Regions from separate parts of the Shewanella sp. GutCb genome, predicted to be linked through region 1. Evidence: riboswitches for the same ligand, from Rfam matches in the RefSeq annotation. Region 1 holds a riboswitch; the other holds the start of a gene.
What was found. Region 1 has a riboswitch for cobalamin ahead of CXF86_RS03310 (TonB-dependent receptor domain-containing protein). Riboswitches for the same ligand answer to the same signal wherever they lie in the genome.

Region 1 (10,449 bases):
AAATGGTCTAAAGGCGGTCCAGAAATTGTTAACGCTCTTGGCTGTGCTGATTGTCACGTAAAAGGTTCTTCTAAGTTACGTATGTCTCGTCCATTTGCTGAACGCGCAATGGAAACATTGGGCACACCATTTGATAAAGCGTCTAAGAAAGACAAGCAATCAATGGTTTGTGGTCAGTGTCACGTTGAGTACTACTTCGAGAAGACCAAAGATAAGAAAGGCTTTGTTAAATTCCCTTGGGATAACGGTACAACAGTTGAACAGATGGAAGTCTACTATGACAACATCGAGTTCTCTGACTGGACTCACGCTGTTTCTAAGACTCCAATGCTTAAAGCACAGCACCCAGGTTATGAAACTTGGCAGCTAGGTGTTCACGGTAAGAACAACGTAAGTTGTACTGACTGTCACATGCCTAAAGTGAAAAGCGAAAAAGGTCGTAAGTTTACTGACCATAAAGTAGGTAACCCATTCGATCGCTTTGAAGAAACTTGTGGTAGTTGTCACGAGCAAAGCAAAGAGTTCATGGTTAACTTAACTGAAGATCGTAAGCATAAAGTTGCTGATCTTAAAGCACGTGCTGAAGCTCAGCTAGTGAAAGCTCACTTCGAAGCAAAAGCTGCTTGGGATGCGGGTGCAACTGAAACTGAAATGAAGCCTATCCTTATGGATATCCGTCATTCACAGTGGCGCTGGGACTATGCAACTGCATCACACGGTGTTGCTGCTCACGCAGCTGATGAAGCACTTCGTGTACTAGGTACTGCGGTAGACAAAGCGGCTGATGCTCGTATCAAGCTAGCTCAACTACTTGCTGTTAAAGGTGTTAAGCAACCAATTGTTTACCCTGACACTTCAACCAAAGCTAAAGCACAAGCTGCTCTAGGTATGGATATGAAGAAGATGAATGCTGATAAAGCTGAATTCAAGAAAACTTTAGTACCACAGTGGGAAGCTGAAGCTGAAAAGCGCGAAGCAACTTACAAGTAAGTCTATTGTTTCTACCTAGCTCTATATAGAAAAGCCCTCGTTGATGAGGGCTTTTTTTTGCTCTAAATTAACTCGTTTGACCTTAATGTCGGTCTACTTAATCAGTGCCAGTAAGGCCTTAAACCTTTCCCCTATCGCTTCATGTTGCAGTTCAAACAGCAATGACTCTACATTGGTTTGTAATGCACCATGGGCTTGCATCATCTCTATTCCGAGTTTTTTATTAACAGGATCTCGCGAAGACATTGCATCTACAACGAGGTAAGTCGGGTAAGCATTATCTAATAGGTCCATGCAGGTTTGGTACACGCAAACATGGGTTTCTATGCCTGCGACAAGGATATTTTTTTGCCCCATTGCTGACAATTTCGCCCTGAACTTTGGACATTGCCAGCCGCTAAAATGTTGTTTTGCAATTGGCTCCGTGGTTTTGATTAGCTCTGTGGCTAATACATCACTAGTGGCACCCAATTTATCGGGTAGTTGCTCGAGCCATAGGATCGGAATGTCGAATAACTGAATGCCTTTAATTAATAGCGCTAATTTATGGTGTAACTCTTCACTTTGATGCATGACTCGTGCGAGTTGCCCTTGCACGTCAACAATGACTAATACGCAATCTTCTGGCTTCAACATTTTAATGTTCCTAGTACTTGTTGCAAAGGTTACTAGTACACCTCAAAAGTCGCTTTTAACCAATAGGCGATAAGTCTAAGCTGCGACATCTTTGCCTTATGAGCGTGCAGTTATTGAATAACTGCACTTTTTTGGTGCGTTTATATTCATTTTTCAATGCCTGGTTTGTTCTATCTCCTTGTTTTTATGGCGTTTGATTTGTTGGCCTAATGCTTGAAGAGTCTTTGTTAGAATTAAAAATAGTCTTCAAGGAGATCGCCATGAAATTGGTCAGTGCCATTATTAAGCCATTTAAGTTAGATGATGTAAGAGAAGCTATCGCCAATGTAGGCATTGAGGGGATGACGGTGACTGAAGTAAAAGGCTTTGGTCGTCAAAAAGGCCATACCGAACTTTATCGAGGTGCTGAGTATCAGGTTGATTTCTTACCTAAGGTGAAGCTTGAAATTGCGACTAAAGCTGAAAACGTGGAGATGCTAGTTGAGGCGATAACGAGTGCTGCGCGTACAGGTAAAATTGGTGATGGCAAGATATTTGTTACCAACCTAGAACAAGCAACCAGAATACGAACTGGTGAACTCGACAACGAAGCACTTTAAAGGGGGATTGGACAAATGGATGAATTAACCAAACTAGGATTAACGGTCACTGAGCTTCGCTTTGCCCTTGATACGTTTTATTTTCTTATCTCTGGTGCGCTAGTGATGTGGATGGCCGCCGGATTTGCGATGTTAGAAGCAGGCCTCGTTCGTTCAAAAAATACCACTGAAATTTTAACTAAAAACGTCTGCTTGTATTCAATAGCCTGTGTCATGTATCTAATCGTTGGTTACAACATTATGTACGTTGATAATGCTGAAGGTGGTTGGTTACCCTCGCTGGGGTCATTGATTGGATCACAAGCTGATGGAGCAGATCATGCGCTTGAGTCCGACTTCTTTTTCCAAGTGGTGTTCGTTGCAACGGCAATGTCGATTGTGTCTGGTGCCGTTGCTGAACGGATGAAGTTATGGGCATTTTTGGCATTTTCAGTGTTTATGACGGCGGTGATATACCCTGTTGAGGGTTACTGGACCTGGGGTGGTGGATTCTTATCTGAAGCTGGCTTTGTTGACTTTGCGGGCAGCGGTATTGTACATATGGCCGGTGCTGCAGCGGCAGTTTCTGGGGTGCTATTGTTAGGTGCAAGAAAGGGAAAATATGGCGCTAACGGACAAGTAAACCCGATCCCGGGTTCTAACTTACCGATGGCGACATTGGGTATGTTCATCTTGTGGATGGGTTGGTTTGGTTTTAACGGTGGTTCACAGCTTTTAGTCTCGGATGTTGAAAATGCTAGCGCGGTGGCCAAAATATTTGTTAATACCAACTCTGCTGCGGCGTTTGGTGCGCTTTCTGCTTTGATTGTATGTCGATTGGTTTGGGGTAAAGCCGATTTAACTATGATCTTAAATGGGGCATTAGCAGGGCTTGTGGCGATTACCGCTGACCCTTTATCACCTTCTTTAGCGATGGCAGGTGTGATTGGTCTTGTGGCTGGCGGCGTGGTTATATTCTCGATTGTTGCATTTGACCGAATCAAAATTGATGATCCCGTTGGGGCAATCTCTGTCCATGGTGTGGCCGGACTCCTCGGGTTAATATTGGTGCCAGTGTCTAATGCCGATGCGTCTTTTGGCACTCAACTTTATGGTGCTGCAGTGATATTTGGTTGGGTATTTGCGGCCTCTTCAGTTGTTTGGTTTGGACTCAAAGTGACGATGGGGATCCGCGTGACAGAAGAGGAAGAATATAACGGCATGGATGCATCAGATTGCGGCATTGATGCGTATCCTGAATTTGTCTCAGTGAAAAGTGCTAACTAATGCAGTGACGATATTGCTAACAAGCAGGGCTTATGCCCTGCTTTTTTATTTGAGAGAAGCATTAACACCTCTAAGCTATTTCATGATCTGCGGCTAATGTTCTGCTAATAATGGTTTGGGATTAATGTCTGAGACTTAATGGAATTGGGCTGGTTAACGGTATACGATGAGCTAATACTGGCTTCTACTATTATTGGGTCGTTATCGGATGAATAAAGTGTTCAACATTAGTCTATTGCTACTATTTACCACCAGTTTACCCGCGGTTGCTGGACAGGTTGTAGTGCGTAAATCTAGCGAGCCATTTGATGCGTTTGCAGTGCGCGATCAAGTGTTGGCTGACCATGAGTGGCAAGAAGCGCTCAGGTTTCAACAGCAAATAAAAATCTTACAAGCACTGCCTATGGGCTGCTTGCCTGTTGCTATTCCTTATCGCCATTTCACTTGTAGTGGCCAGTTCTACAGGCCTTATGAATATCAAAATAAACAGCTCTACATTGAAATAGAACCGCCGCAGGCGGTTACCCCCTAAGCTTGCTAGGGCAGTTGATTGCTTTACTGAATGAGTCGTACTTTTGATTTACGCTTTGTAACGTTTTTTGCCGAACGGACTCGTTTTTCCAACTATGCTTAAAGGTATGATTTTTTGCGTTGAGAGCGTTATGAAATTCATTTCTTTAGCACTATTGTTCTCCCTGCTCATTTTACTGCAAGGTTGCAGTTCGACCCATGAGTCAAGCCATCAATATGCGCTTGAAAGCTATTATCATGATGAGCATTTTACGCGAGTGAACGATCTTCCTGCTGTAGAAAGCCTATTTGCCTTATCTGTTAGTGATATAACCAGTGTACGCAATGACCTCAATAGGGCGAGATTGTCAAAATCGAGCAATGTCATGCGCCACCAGTGGTTAGCTAATTATATCAATGCCCAAGATGGCGGCTTTCGTTATGCTGATAATCTGACTCGTTCAGCAAGCGATACATTTGGCGATCGAGAGGGCAACTGTTTATCTTTGGTGTTATTAACCGCGGCGATAGCCCAGGAACTGGATATTAGAGTCGAATATCAGGAGATTGATATCCCGCCCGTTTGGGATAAGCAAGGGGGATTCTATCTAGTGAATGGACACATTAATTTGAAACTGTTGCCGCAAGAAAGAGGCAATGTACTGAATGTTTCTGCAGGTGCTATCCAGATAGATTTTTTACCCGAACGTGCTATGCAAGGCTACGATAAACGTAGAGTGAGCCAATCTATGGTCGCTTCAATGTTTTATAATAATGTGGCTGCCGAAGCGCTGGTGCAAGGGGAGTATGACAAAGCTTACGGCTTGCTTAAATTAAGCTTACAGCAGGATAATCAGTTTTTACCTGCTATCAACACCTTGGCTGTTTTGTATCGATATAGAGGATTAAATGCGGAAGCTGAAGCATTGTATAAGTTGGCGTTGAACATCAACCCTGACGATATGAATGCGTTGTATAACTACGCGATTATTTTAGCCGAGCAAGATAGGCTTGATGAATGGGCGGGAGTGCACAAAGTCTTGGAACTTGCTCGTATTCGTAACCCGTATTATTACTATGGTATGGCGCAACAAGCGTATTTTGATAAAGAGTATCAAGCGGCATTGAACTGGTATCAACGTGCGATTGATAAAGCGGATTATCGCCATGAATTCTACTTCGGACTGTCAAGAACCTATTGGGCTACGGGGGACGAGCGTAGAGCAGAAGCTAACATGAAAAAAGCGTTGGCCTTGACCAATGACAGTAATAATAAGCGCCGCTACCAATCAAAGCTGCATGCTATTCAAGGTCACGACTAAACTGAGCCAGCTGTATGCATGCACATAATGGTATTGCTATAAATTTATCTATGCAAACTGCTATCAGCCGCAACCATATCGGATTTTTGCTTACTTTTGTCAATCTTAGCGCTTTAAGCGATGTCATCATCCTACAGACCATGGAGTTGCTCTGCGTCTAGCGTTGTGGTGCTGCCCTTGAATGCATTATTGCGAATAGGAATAAGTTATATAATGTTTACTAAGTGTTAAATACTGATTGTGCGCCTGAAGTTAGTGCGGATTATTTTTAGTAAACCAATCTAAAACAAGTAGTTAAATTTATTTATTGTTATTTTTACTAACTTGATTGCAATGTGAGTAGATACTGGGATAAATTGAACTCAGTATCGCAATTGAGAGTTATGTTTTCATATATCACACGCTAGACGGAGCGCAGTATTACCATGTATTACAAAAATGATGATGTTCGAATTAATAAGATTAAAGAGTTGTTACCTCCAATTGCTATTTTGGAGCGATTTCCAGCAACAGAGAACGCATCAGCGACCGTATTTAATGCGCGTGAAAGCATCCACAATATTCTGGCTAAAAAAGATGATCGCTTATTAGTGGTTATTGGCCCATGCTCTATTCATGATCCTATTGCTGCGGTTGAATACGGTAAACGTCTTGTGGAGTTACGTAAGCAATATAAAGATCAATTAGAGATCGTTATGCGAGTCTATTTTGAAAAGCCTCGTACTACCGTTGGCTGGAAAGGTCTCATCAACGATCCAAACATGGATAACAGCTTTAAGTTAAATGATGGCCTGCGCACAGCACGCAAGCTATTGCTCGACTTGAATGATATGGGCTTACCTGCAGCGGGTGAGTTTCTTGATATGATCACGCCACAGTATGTTGCTGATTTAATGTGTTGGGGCGCCATTGGCGCACGTACCACGGAATCACAGGTACATAGAGAGCTAGCTTCTGGTCTTTCAAGCCCTGTTGGATTTAAAAATGGCACCGATGGCACGATTAAAGTCGCTATTGATGCGATTGGCGCAGCCAATGCTCCACACCATTTTTTATCGGTGACTAAATTCGGTCATTCAGCGATTGTTGAAACTAAGGGTAACCCTGATTGCCATATCATTTTGCGCGGTGGTAAAGAGCCAAATTATAGTGCTGCACATGTGGTTGAAATAAATAAGCAGTTAGATAAAGCCGGCCTACCTAACAATATAATGATCGACTTTAGCCATGCTAATAGCTGTAAGCAGTTTGCATTGCAGATGTCGGTTGCTGATGATGTTGCTGGCCAAGTCAGTGCGGGTGATACGTCAATATTTGGTGTGATGGTTGAAAGTAACTTGGTTGAAGGTCGTCAAGATCCAGTAGAAGGCGAACCGCTTTGTTATGGTCAGAGCGTCACAGATGCTTGCATTGGTTGGGATGATACCGAAAAAATGCTCAGCGTATTGAATCAGAGTGTTATCAACCGCCGATAACGGGTGCGTTAATTTTTTATCGCTGATATAAACCTAGTGTTCGCACTAGGTTTTTTTATGGCTGGCTTTTGGCATGGTTAAATCATACTTATTGCTATTGGGCGGTGTTAGCGGTGAGGCTGACGTTGCTATTTAGGCTGATAATGGGGGGAGTTTGGTCGTAGTCTGCTTAACCGGCATTGCTCATAACGGCAGAGTTACTGGCAGTGATGCTACCGAACGATTATTTTTGTTGAAAATCCTCTTTTATGTACCACTTTACGTTGATAAACGATAGAATGTTGCGCAATTAATACCCTAAACAAGGATTGTAAAGGTATGAAAGCAAGTCAGCTTCGGTGCTGGGTTTCCTATTCAGTACTTTTCTATTTCAGTTTTTCGCAAAGTCTTTATGCATCCGACGATGTAGATGTGGCGATCGACAAAATAGCCAAACGCCTGCCTATTTTTAGTCAAAAACTGAGTTTTTACCTACCACATGATTGGAAATTAGCTTTTTCTCAGTCAGAGGATGGCATGTTTACAGCTGAATTTTTACCTAAAAACGAACAGTTACGAAACTGGTCTTCTATGGTGTGTATTCAAGGTTTTAAAGATTTGTCTGCCAATATAGAGCCTAGCGATTTTCTCGATACGATGGCGGAGGCTTATCGAGATAACTGCTATGGCGACGTGTTATATGAACGTGTAGATGACGAATTCATTGATGGCCATCAGACGGCAAGTGCCATTATGGGCTGTACTCGAATGCCCAACACGCACCTTAATGGGTTACAAGCTAACGTTTATAAAGCGCTAGAACACTTAGGTGAAATTGGCCATTACACTGCAGTAAAAGGCGAAAATGACCTGTACCTTATTCATAAGTCTATGAGAGGGGAGGAGTTCACTTCAACATCTGCACCGGTTGAAAGAGCTAACTATCGTGAGTTCATGTCTGCGATAACGCCCTTCAAATTAAATTAACGCATTAGGCGCTTAGTCGTACTTTTGTACTGGGGTTAGCTTTTCAATTATCAGGTCTTAATTATAAATAATACGTCCCGTCTTACGTTTGAGCCATTTGTCACTGTTAGAGTTAAACATAAATGGCTCAAACTAAAGTATTAGCGAGCATTTTTGGTTAAGCCGGCCCCTTTTCGTTATCTGCAGATTTTCTCGGTTGAACATTTGTAATCTAAGCTAGAACAAATCGCTTTTTGATAAGTTAGACATTTAACCGTATAGACGTCTATAATGCGCGCACAAAGCGGTAACCTAAGGTTATTGCAGTGTAACAACAATTAAAAATAACTAACTAGTCAACTTTATTGGTGCCTTAACTTTCAGCTTAAATGTTGAGTAAGGATAATCGGGAAGTCAGTTAAATTCTGACACTGCCCCCGCAACGGTGAATGGTGAGAGACAGGCGTATTAAAGCTTGTATTCGCATATCGATACTTAAATCGATATAGAACCTAAGTCCGGAGACCGGCCTGTAAAGTGATTTCGATGATTTCGGCGGGCAGATCTCGAAGTGCGGCAGTGTGCAAATGTAGCGATGGAGTTTTAGCGCTTAACTATTTGTCATTCCGTGACGCATTGCCCCGTTTTCCTTTAGGAGTCAAGGGCAAATGGGTATCAAACCATCTAAAATTGCGTTGCTTATCAGCGGCGTATTCAGCTTAACTGCATTGCCTGTACTGGCAGCAGAATCCAGCCAACAACTTGTCGTTGACGAAACGATCACTGTCACCGGTGCACGTTTTGACAGAACGACTGATCAGCAACTTACCGTCATTAATACCATTGAACGTGAAGAGATAGAGCGTCTGAATCCCAAATCTATTGCAGACGTTTTAGAAATTCTGCCGGGCGTAAGCGTCACGCGTAATGGTGGAGCGGGTCAAACCACTTCAGTTAGCATTCGTGGTAGTAACTCAAGTCATGTCTTAGTTATTGTTGATGGTGTCAAAGTGGGCTCAGCGACACTTGGCTCGGTTAGCTTCAACAGCATATCGCCAGAAAATATTGAGCGTATAGAAGTCTTAAAAGGACCTAGAGCCTCTGTTTGGGGCAGTGATGCCATTGGCGGCGTGATTCAAATATTTACTCGCCAACTTAAAAGCGGCGAAGGCTTTGTTGGTGCTGAGTACGGTACTAATGATTATCTTCGTGGCTCAGCTGGTTTTGGAATGGAGCACGGGGAGGGCAGTAGCACACTAGTTGTAAGTCGTGAGCAATCAAATGGCTATGATGTTTATGACGGTGCAGAATCTGAAAATGATGCTGATGGTTACGACCGTACCTCTATATCACTTAAAGGTTCACAATTACTTAGCCAGCAGTGGCAGGCACTCTGGAGCGGTCAATACGACAGAGGCAACAATCAATTTGATGATATTTATGGCAGTGGTGGTGTGGATGAGTCTGATTATGCCAATTACCTTTGGAATTTAGGTACGCAATATACTGGCGGAAAATATACCAGTAAGTTGACGTTTAGCCAGTCTCGAGATTATAACGAGAACTTCCGTGGTGATAACGTGGCTGCCGGAATTGCCAAATATGAAACTAAGCGTAAGCAAGTGAATTGGAGCTATCAATACCTCGTTGGAAATGGCTTGAACTTAAGCGGTGGCGTTGATTGGTCAAATGAAGCCGTGCTTGGTGATTACGCGCAAAATGACCGCGACATCGTTGGTGCTTATCTGTTGGTTGAGAAGCAATGGCAGAAGCTACTTGCTGAAGTCGCAGTTCGTTATGATGACGTAGAAAATGTCGATAGCGAAACGACTTATAACCTAAGTCTGGCTTACCAGTTTACTGAACAATGGCGTTTGTCGGCGACAACCGGCACAGCGTTTAAGGTGCCAACGTTTAATGACCTGTACTGGCCTGGTTCAGGTAATCCTGAACTGTTGTCAGAAACATCTGAAAGTTATGATATGACCTTGAACTATCGACGTAATGATGTTCAAGCTTATGTCAGCTTCTTCAAGAACGACATCGATAACCTAATTGCTTGGGCTCCTACGGGGATCATTGGCGATAACGGTTGGGAGATCTGGAAACCTGCTAATGTTAACAATGCCGAAATCACTGGCGCTGAATTTTTTACTAAGTTTGGCTTGTTTGGCCTAGAGCATCAGTTAGCGTATACCTATTTAGATACTGAAGATAAAGCGACTGAAAAGGCACTTACTGGCCGTAGCGAGAATGAGTTTAACTATTCGTTGAGTTATCAATGGCAAGATTTTGATCTGTTGGCTAACTATCATTATCAAGGCAAGCGATACGCAGGCTACGACCAATACTTGGACGCATATCATCAGTTAGATCTGGGGCTAGGGTATAAGGTGACTGATAATTGGCAGCTGCGTTTAAAAGCCAATAATGTGTTTGATGAAGAGATTGTCTCAGTGGCAAACTACTTCAGCCCTGGAAAAGAAGTCTTCTTCAGCGTGAGTTACAACGCGCTGTAATAGAGCGTGCAGTAGAAGCTCAGCCAGAGCTAAGTAAAATAAAGCCAGTCATCAAGGTGACTGGCTTTTTTGTATCTGCAGCTCGTGGTGAGTCTAGCGCTACCTGAGTCCGGCATACCGGTTTTGAGGCTGGGTTGGTTGTGTTTCAAATGGCAGATGCAAAAAAACCTCGCTAGGCGAGGTTTCA
Region 2 (10,449 bases), on a different contig from region 1:
TTCATATCCCTTGACCTCCACTTGCTGTTCAAGCAGCGACAACACGCCTTCAACTTGCAGCAGCACTTTATCATTGGTCAGTTCAGTCACCAGCGGCAGTAAACCTAAGCCTTCAGAGCAGCCAATACTGCCTTCAACGCCATCAGGGTCATCAATCAAATGCCCTAGCATTTGATAACCACCACAAATGCCCAACACCTTGCCGCCATAACGTAGGTGCTTTTCTAGTTCACTGTCCCAACCTTGCTCTCGAATAAAGTCGAGATCGGCGCGCACATTCTTACTGCCTGGAATAATGATTAAATCAGCAGGCGGTAAACATGAGTGGGCCGTATGGTCATTTTTCTGCGATTGGCTTTGAGATTGAGTTTGCAGTGACACATAATTGAAATCGATCTGGGGGTTGAGTCGTAATGGGTCAAAGTCGGTGTGGTTACTGATGCGAGGCAACACTAGCACCAGTACTTTTAATCTTGTTTGAGCGCTCTTTTCTGGCGCTGCGATTAGCGCATCTTCGGCATCTAAATGCAGATCGTGCAAATATGGCAGAACTCCCAACACCGGCTTTTTGGTGTAATCTTCCAGCCAATCTAAGCCCGATTGCAACAAGCTAATATCGCCGCGAAATCGGTTGATAACAAAGCCTTTCACCCGAGCCTGTTCTGATTCACTTAATAGCGCCAATGTTCCCACTAAGTGTGCAAACACACCGCCTTTATCGATATCAGCAATAATAATCACTGGGCAATCAACTTCTTCGGCAAAGCCCATATTGGCGATATCGCCTTCGCGCAGATTGATCTCAGCCGGACTGCCAGCGCCCTCGACAAACACCACTTCGTAATCATCACATAAGCGCTGAAACGACTGCTTAACCGCAGCCATCGCTTTGACCCGATAACCGTCGGCATTTTTGCCAAAGTAGTCCTGCGCCTCCATCTTCATTAAGGCTTTACCGTGCACAATCACTTGCGAACCAGTATCTGAACTGGGTTTTAACAATACCGGGTTAAAATCGATTTGAGGCTCTAGTCTACAGGCCACCGCTTGCAATGCTTGCGCGCGGCCAATTTCGCCGCCATCGATTGTCACTGCGCTATTAAGCGCCATGTTTTGCGGCTTAAATGGGGCAACCTTATGCCCAGCTCTAACAAACAAACGGCACAAACCTGCGACCAAGGTACTTTTACCCGCATCGGACGTCGTCCCTTGCACCATTAATACTTTGGCTTTTTTATTGTTATTATTGTTATCTAACGTCGCCACAACACTTCTCCTTTAGCCTTTCAGACTCAGCGGTAAACCCGCTGTTACCAAAGTGACTTTATCTGCAATAGCAGCAATATCTTGATGCAGCCAACCCGCTTCATCAACAAAGCGACGACTGATCTCGCCCATGGGCACAATACCGCAGCCCACTTCGTTACTGACTAAAATAACCTCTGCAGATAGCGCGGCAATAGCTTGTAAAAATTCAGTTTTAGTCGTTTGCCAATCGCTAGACGATTGCAGTAAATGATTCGTCAGCCACAGCGTTAAGCAGTCAACTAACACAATACTATTGACCTTTACATTGGCTGTTAATGCCGCCGAAAGCGCCAATGGCGACTCAATCGTGCGCCACGTTATGGCATGGTTATTACGCTGAGATTGATGCTGAGCGATACGTTCGCTCATCTCACTGTCGAGCGCCTCAGCGGTCGCAAAATAGAGACACTCTAACTCAGCGCCATTTTGACTCTCCGCTAGACGCCGAATCACGAGTGATTCAGCAAAGCGGCTTTTGCCGCTGCGGGCACCACCCAAAACCAAATGGATCACCAAGACACTCCTAAAATTAACAGCAGCAGATAACAAGCCAGCTCAGCTATCTGCTGCGTAGCGCCGAGGGTATCGCCGGTATAACCGCCAATCTGCTTTCTAAACCATCCCGCCAAGGCAAATCGCACAATAAATAGACCGGAAACAATCACAATTGCTTGCATCAGCGTTAAGAGCAGCAGCAATACTGCGCCGCTAGCTAATAAAATCGATAACTCATTAACGCCTTGATGCATGGCCAACGGCTTGCTTTTACTGCTGGCATCTTCAGAAACGTACTGCTCTGAATATATTAAACTGGCCGCAGTGACTCGGCTCAGGGTATGACCGATAATCAACGCTAAGCTGACACTGCTAGGGGAAAATAACGCTAATTCGCTGAGCAATTGCCACTTGAGTAACAATGCCAATACCAGTGCTAACGCACCGTAACTGCCTAAGCGAGAGTCTTTCATGATGCTCAGTTTTGCTTCAACCGTCCAGCCGCCACCTAAACCATCGGCGCTATCGGCTAAACCATCTTCATGAAACCCACCCGTTAGCAAGACGCTAGCAATCATGGCAAATACAATCGCAATCGTCGGTGACACCCAATAGAGCATCACGCTATAAACTAACGCGCTCAGTCCCCCAATTAAGGTACCCACCAATCCAAAATAGCGACTGGCTTGATTGAGTTTATCTGCATCTACCTCAATCCATTTTGGCATCGGGATCCGAGTAAAGAACCCCATCGCGATAAAAAACAGATTAAGCTGTTTGAGCCAAGGCTGCATTTAGAAATATCCTTAAAGTAATAGATTAAAAGCCGGTTAGAAGACGGTTGAGAGCAGAATAAGAGCCGATAAAAGCAAAGACGGGGAAGAGCCGAGAAAGACCTAAAAATCTTGAATCGTCTCAGCCTGTACCGTCTCAGCACTATCCGGCTTTAAATCGGCTCTTAATCGATTATCACCGTCTCAGCCTGTACCATCTCAGCTTGTACCATCTCAGCTTGTACCATCTCAGCCTGTACCGTCTCAGCTTGTACCGTCTCAGCTTGTACCATCTCAGCTTGTACCGTCTCAGCTCGTACCGTCTCAGCCTGTTCCGTCTCTGCTCGTACCGTCTCAGCACTATCCGGCTTTAAATCGGCTCTTAATCGATTATCACCGTCTCAGCCTGTACCGTCTCAGCTTTTTCCGCTTTTAAATCTCTATCCCTGCTTCTTCAAAGCTGGCCATTTCGTTGTAAAAATTTGCAGCCGCTTGGATCAATGGGAACGCTAATGCTGCGCCGGTGCCTTCGCCCAATTTCATGCCCAATTTGAGCAAGGGTTTGGCCTGCATACACTCCAGCATTAAGTAGTGGCCCTTCTCGTCTGATTGATGAGAGAAGATCATATAATCGCGGCAAGCAGCATTGATATTAATCGCCACTAATGCCGCCGCAGAGGCTATAAAGCCGTCAATAACCACCAGCATACTCCGCTCGGCTGCGGCCAAAATTGCCCCCGTCATCTGCACAATTTCAAAGCCACCGATACAAGCCAACACCTGCATTGGATCGTCAAGCTCGCTGTGATGTAATAGCATCGCTTGCTCAACGAGCATCTGCTTGCGTTTAAATGTCGACGCATCAATCCCAGTACCACGCCCTACACATTCAGCCGCCGGAATTCCGGTTAACACCGACATAATCGCGGCTGCAGAAGAGGTGTTACCTATCCCCATCTCGCCCAGCGCAATTAAGTTACAGCCATTTTCATGGTGCAGCTGAATACGCGCCGTCGCCATGTCAAAGCCTTGCTTCACGGCGCCAAGCGTCATGGCTGCACGTTTATGGATAGGCCCAGTTCCCGCACCTAAACGTTGATCAATAACACCGCTGTCGCGATCAAATGGCTGTAAAACGCCACAGTCAATCACCTCAAGATCTAGGCCCACTTGGCGAGTAAATACATTTATCGCGGCGCCGCCGGCCATAAAGTTTCTCACCATTTGGCAGGTCACTTCACTTGGCGCTATCGATACACCAGAATTAGCAATACCGTGGTCGGCTGCAAATACAATCAACTTAGGATTAGTGATGCTGGGACTATCTTTACCGAGCACTTTTGCAATCTGTAATGCAAGCGCCTCTAGATCACCAAGCGCGCCAAGGGGCTTGGTTTTCGTGTCAATCTTGTGTTGAATTTCGGCATCAAATTCTGCACTCAATGGCTTAATATTAAACATCTAATCTTATACTCCCATCATCCCGAACAAGGACAAATTAATACAACGGCCCAGCTTAAATCCGCTTTGCACTGCGGCCGCCTAAAATAAATAGGAAAAATACGCTACCCATCACCGAGGTGATAATGCCCACTGGTAGCTCTTGGTAACTCAATAAAGTCCGCGCTAATACATCAACCCACACCATAAATAATCCGCCAACCGCGGCGGTAAGCAATAGCGGATATCTTCCTGGAAACAGTAATCGTACTGTGTGTGGCACCATCAAACCGATAAAACCAATGCCACCACAATTGGCGACTAAAATGGCGGTGATGAGTGAACACAGTAGCAACATCGATAAACGCAATCGTCCTACGTTAATCCCTAACGTATGCGCGGTTTCATCCCCCGCACGCATCGCCACAATTTGACGTTTAAAAAGCAGAATAATCACAGTACATACCGACACAATAATCGCCGGTAATATCAATCCAAACCAACTGGCTTTAGCAAAGCTGCCTAAGCTCCAAAACAGCACCGAAGCGGCAGCTTGAGGGCTTGAAAAATACAGCAACAGACTCGCCATCGCGCCAAACATAAAGGATATCGCCACCCCAGAGAGCAGCATACGCTCAACCTGAGTCGTTAAATTGCGGCCACATAAACTGAGCACCATTAATACCGACAGGCTAGCGCCGATAAATGCGCCCAACGGCAAGCTCAGCCACAATATGCTCTGACTAAAAAGGGTTAGTACCACTACCGCGCCAAATGATGCGCCAGAAGAGATGCCAAATAGATAGGGGTCGGCTAACGGATTACGGGTCACGGTTTGCAGTACGCTGCCGGCAATCGACAATCCTGCCCCCGCAATAAACGCCAATATTACTCGCGGTAATCTCAGTTCCCACACAATGCGTTCGGTCACGCCCATGGAGCCACCCATTCCAAAAATCTTATGGCTGAAGACCTGCAACACATCGCCACTGGTAATACTTGCGGCGCCAAAACTGGTTGCCGCGAACGGGGTGATTAACCCCAGCAACAGCAAGCCAGACAGCAGCAATACATCAAGTGGCTGTTTCCAACCCGTCGCCTGCGGAGCCACTCCTAATGACCTAGGCATCAGTTGTTCCTTTATCTACGGTCACTGAATGAGTCACTGCACTCGCAACGGCTTTTGCTTCAGCGGCCGATATAACGTCACTGCGGGTATAACCATAAAAGTAACTAATCAAAGGATTACCATGTTGCGGATGGGCTTTAACTTCGCAGCACACATCAAATACCTCACCAATACGTTGTTCAGTCAACACCGCTTTGGGCGTCCCTTTTGCCAAGCAGCGGCCCTTATCAAGCAGCAATAACTCATCGCAAAGCGCACTCGCTAAATTGAGATCATGAATAGAGGTGATCACGGTAATATTAAGCGTGTGCAGTAGCTCTAATGTTTGGATTTGATAACGAATATCGAGGTGATTGGTGGGCTCATCTAATATAAGCAGTTGTGGTCGCTGTACTATTGCACGAGCAATTAATGCACGCTGCTTTTCACCGCCAGATAGGCTTTCATACGCTTGATGCGCTTTATGCGTTAAGCCGACTTTAACCAGCGCCTGCGTCACCACTTGGCGATCGCTGGCATTGGTAAATTCAAAGGCGCCCTTATGCGGTGTTAACCCGAGGCTAACCAACTGAGTGGTTGTCATCTCAAAGTGATGTGGCATGTCTTGCAGCACCACGGCAATTTGCTTGGCAAATGCTTTGGCAGATAACACAGAGATATCTTCACCAAACAGCTGAATGTGGCCAGTGGTCGGTTTAATAAAACGATATAGGCAGCGCAGCAGACTCGACTTACCCGCGCCATTAGGGCCAATAATGCCCAGCATCTGCCCTTTCGCTAAACTAAAATTGATGTCAGACAAAATGGCTTGGCCATTTAACTGCCAGCCTAAACCGCTCACTGCCAGTACTGTTTCTAATGCCTGCTTAGACATTGAATAAACCATAAAACATTATTGAATAAACTCCCTTGAGACGCCCGCTCAAGTTGTTATCTAGTGTGAAGTGCTTATCTATCAAAAGTTAGGCTGGTATCTGACTTGAGGGCTAAAATATTGCTCTAGCGCTCATACAGTTGCGGGTACAGTCCGGACTATTAGCTTGTATTGCTTAAACTACCGGTTCCCAATTGATGCGGTTAAGCACCTAACTTGATGACTCGTTCTTAATGACCCACTTAATAAGTGTGTTCTCTAGCGTATTTTTACGCGAGTATCACGCAGTTTACCACGCTCACCCAAATAGTAATTGAACTTGATCAATTACTATTTGGCTGATGGCTCAATTTCCATGCTATTGCATCAAACTTATCCCATATAAGTCGCTATTCCAGCCCCCAATTAAGGCTTAAGTGCCGTTGCTCGCCATCATGCAATACATCAATCACCACGGTTGCGGCATAGGGCAGTTTCAACGCGCTGTAGATCCCCGCGCACTGTTTTAATTGCAACGATTTTGCCATTAAGTGCCTGATCACGCCGCCATGAGTCACTAATACAATCACCTTACCTTGGTGCTGCTCAACGAGTGACCGCCACGCAGTATCAATTCTAGCTTCAAAGACCTGCATCGTCTCGCCATTGGGCGGAGTATGTTGCCAAGGGTTAGCCCAATAAGCATCAAGCTCGCTACTATACTGCTGATAAAGTGCGCTAAAAGATTGGCCATCCCAATCGCCAAAATTGAGCTCCATAAAAGCGGCCTGCTCAATAAAATCGATACCGTACTGCTGTGCAAATATCTTCGCGGGTAAAGCACAACGCAATAGCGGCGAACTGACCACCAGATCCGCTATCTTGTTTTGCGCCGCGACCCCGGTTTTGCTTGTTAACAGCCTCGATATAGCCCTATTTAGCTGCTCTTTTCCGGCTAAATTCAGCATGACGTCGGTATGACCGCGTAAAATATTACCACCTTCACAAGCACCGTGCCGCAGTAAAACCACTCTAGTATTTTGCATTGAAATATTCCACATATTTTATTTATCAGTGACTTACATAAAAAATATCATCAATTCACACTGAAAAACTATCAACTTTTAGTACTTGCACTTCTGACATCGACTCACGTATTATGGACGTCTATACGTATAAATGTCCAAACAAAATAATGTCACGCAAGTATCGCAAATACTTAACTGATAAACACGGACAACGTTTACTGAAATTTATATTTTGCGACTCTGTAATTGGTAGGAATATTCTATGGCAACACGTACCCCAACAACTGCCCCGCATACTCAAGACACGGCTAAAAAAGTGCTAGCGGTGCTAACCCAAAAATTACAGCAAGAGATCCTGCTGCTTGATGGTGCAATGGGCACCATGATCCAAGATCGCAAATTTGAAGAGGAAGACTTTCGCGGCGAACCATTTAAAGACTGGCATTGCGATGTAAAGGGCAACAATGACATGTTGGTGCTCACTCAGTCAGCTGCGATTAAGCAGATCCATAAAGATTATTTATTGGCTGGCTCCGACATCATTGAAACCAATACCTTCAATGCAACCCGTATTGCCATGGCTGACTACGACATGCAGGAGCATTCAGCCGCGATAAACTTAGCCGGAGCGCGCCTTGCCCGAGAAGCGGCCAATGAAGTTGAAGCAGAAACAGGTCGCCAATGTTTTGTGGCGGGTGTACTCGGCCCAACCAACCGCACTTGTTCAATCAGCCCCGATGTCAACGATCCCGGCTACCGTAACGTCAGTTTTGACGAGCTGGTTGAAGCCTATGTTGAATCGATAGATGCCCTCATCGCTGGCGGCGCGGATATCATTATGGTTGAGACCATTTTCGATACCCTTAACGCCAAAGCCGCACTGTTTGCCATTGAAACCGTATACGACACTCAAGGTTTCCGCCTGCCAATCATGATCTCAGGCACCATCACCGATGCATCAGGGCGTACCTTAACCGGACAAACCACCGAAGCCTTTTACAACTCACTGCGCCATGTTAAGCCACTATCGATTGGTCTTAACTGTGCATTAGGGCCAAAAGAGCTGCGCGCTTATGTCGAAGAGCTATCAAAAATCTCTGAATGCTATGTGTCGGCGCACCCTAATGCCGGTCTACCCAACGAATTTGGCGGCTACGATGAAACCCCAGAGCAGATGGCAGAAGTCATTGAAGAGTGGGCTGAAGAGGGCTTTTTAAACATTATTGGCGGTTGCTGCGGCAGCACGCCAGAGCATATCCGCGCTATCCGTGATGCCGTGATTAGGCATGACGCCCGCGTACTACCAGACATCGCAGTGGCTTGCCGTTTATCAGGGCTTGAGCCGCTGACCATTGATGAAAACTCGCTGTTTTTAAACGTCGGTGAGCGTACCAACGTCACTGGTTCTGCCAAATTTTTGCGGCTGATTAAAACTGGCGAATATGAAGAAGCCCTCAGTGTTGCCCGCGAGCAAGTCGAGAGCGGCGCACAGATCATCGATATCAACATGGATGAAGGCATGCTCGATGGTGCCGAGATGATGCACAAATTCCTCAACCTTATCGCCTCTGAGCCCGACATATCACGGGTGCCGATCATGATCGACTCCTCTAAGTGGGAAGTGATTGAAGCCGGGCTTAAGTGTATTCAGGGTAAAGGCATCGTTAATTCCATCTCCCTTAAAGAGGGCGAAGCCAAGTTTATCCAGCAAGCCACCTTAGTCAAACGCTATGGCGCCGCGGCAATTATCATGGCGTTCGATGAACAGGGCCAAGCCGACACTAAAGCGCGTAAAATTGAAATTTGTACCCGCGCCTATCGCGTGCTGGTCGATAAAGTGGGCTTTCCGCCAGAAGATATTATCTTCGACCCCAACATTTTTGCCATCGCCACCGGGATTGAAGAGCACGACAACTACGCCGTCGACTTTATTGAAGCGACAGCCGAAATCAAACGCACCCTGCCCCATGCCATGATCTCCGGCGGTGTGTCGAATGTGTCATTCTCGTTCAGGGGTAACAATCCAGTGCGCGAAGCCATTCACGCCGTGTTCCTCTATCACGCTATTCAAGCGGGCATGGACATGGGGATTGTTAACGCCGGTCAGCTGGCAATTTATGATGATATTGATCCCGAGTTAAAGGAGAGAGTCGAGGCCATAGTGCAAAACCTACCTTGCACTGCACTCGATGCCAACGGTGAACTGACCAACAACACCGAACTGCTGTTAGAAGTTGCCGAAAAGTTTCGTGGTGACGGTAGCCAAGTCGCTAAGAAAGAAGATTTAGAGTGGCGTAGCTGGGACGTGAACAAACGTCTGTCTCATGCGCTGGTTAAAGGCATTACTGACTTTATCGATGAAGACACCGAAGAGGCTCGAGCCGCTGCCACGCGCCCACTGGATGTCATTGAAGGTGCCTTGATGGACGGCATGAACGTGGTTGGCGACCTGTTTGGCTCCGGCAAGATGTTCCTGCCACAAGTGGTCAAATCTGCCCGCGTAATGAAAAAAGCAGTCGCGTACCTTAACCCCTATATCGAACTCGAGAAAACCCCTGGGCAGTCAAACGGTAAGATCTTAATGGTCACCGTAAAAGGTGATGTGCACGATATCGGCAAGAACATTGTCGGCGTGGTATTAGCCTGTAACGGCTATGAAGTCATTGATTTAGGCGTAATGGTGCCGGTTGAGAAGATCATCGATGTCGCCGTGCGTGAAAACGTCGACATCATCGGCATGTCAGGGCTCATTACCCCGAGTCTCGACGAAATGGTGCATAACGTTAAAGCCTTCCATAAAGCGGGCTTAACCATACCGTCGATTATTGGTGGCGCAACTTGCTCTAAAATCCATACTGCGGTCAAGATTGCGCCGCATGCACCGACAGGCGCCATCTATATCGCCGATGCTTCACGCGCCGTGCCTATGGTGTCGAAGCTGATTAATAACCAAACGCGTCAAGCCACTATCGACGCGGCGTATCAAGAATATGACGTGATGCGCGAAAAGCGCCTGTCACAAACCAAACGTAAGATCATCACCTCCATTGAAGCGGCGCGTGAAAATCGCTGTCAGCATGACTGGGAAAACTACACCCCGTTTGTGCCTAACGTCCTTGGCCGTCAAGTGTTTGATGACTATCCGTTAGAGGATTTAGTGGCACGTATCGACTGGACGCCATTTTTCCGCAGCTGGGAGTTACACGGTCATTTCCCGCAAATATTAACCGATAAGGTGGTTGGCGAAGAGGCGACTAAGCTATTTGCCGATGGCAAAGCCATGCTTAAACAGATCATCGATGAAAAGTGGCTCACCGCTAAAGCGGTTATCGGCCTGTTTCCAGCCAATACCGTTAACCATGACGACATTGAACTTTACACCGATGAGACGCGCACCGAGCTTGAGCTAACCACTCATCACCT

Region 2: linked by a shared signal. The riboswitch ahead of CXF86_RS00995 (ABC transporter ATP-binding protein) and the one ahead of CXF86_RS03310 (TonB-dependent receptor domain-containing protein) in region 1 are both predicted to bind cobalamin.

The regions. Positions count from the first base shown of each region.
Region 1 covers NZ_PJBL01000003.1:11,429-21,877, reverse strand. The annotation lists gene nrfA (ammonia-forming nitrite reductase cytochrome c552 subunit) at 1-990, shown strand, start outside; gene CXF86_RS03345 (isochorismatase family protein) at 1,084-1,626, opposite strand; gene CXF86_RS03340 (P-II family nitrogen regulator) at 1,887-2,225, shown strand; gene CXF86_RS03335 (ammonium transporter) at 2,241-3,491, shown strand; gene CXF86_RS03330 (hypothetical protein) at 3,700-4,023, shown strand; gene CXF86_RS03325 (tetratricopeptide repeat protein) at 4,154-5,323, shown strand; gene aroG (3-deoxy-7-phosphoheptulonate synthase AroG) at 5,749-6,798, shown strand; gene CXF86_RS03315 (hypothetical protein) at 7,117-7,764, shown strand; cobalamin riboswitch at 8,093-8,292, shown strand; gene CXF86_RS03310 (TonB-dependent receptor domain-containing protein) at 8,412-10,262, shown strand.
Region 2 covers NZ_PJBL01000001.1:220,786-231,234, reverse strand. The annotation lists gene CXF86_RS01020 (cobyric acid synthase) at 1-1,218, opposite strand, end outside; gene cobU (bifunctional adenosylcobinamide kinase/adenosylcobinamide-phosphate guanylyltransferase) at 1,279-1,821, opposite strand; gene CXF86_RS01010 (adenosylcobinamide-GDP ribazoletransferase) at 1,818-2,597, opposite strand; gene cobT (nicotinate-nucleotide--dimethylbenzimidazole phosphoribosyltransferase) at 3,009-4,037, opposite strand; gene CXF86_RS01000 (FecCD family ABC transporter permease) at 4,093-5,145, opposite strand; gene CXF86_RS00995 (ABC transporter ATP-binding protein) at 5,138-6,019, opposite strand; cobalamin riboswitch at 6,093-6,249, opposite strand; gene CXF86_RS00990 (histidine phosphatase family protein) at 6,409-7,044, opposite strand; gene metH (methionine synthase) at 7,289-10,449, shown strand, end outside.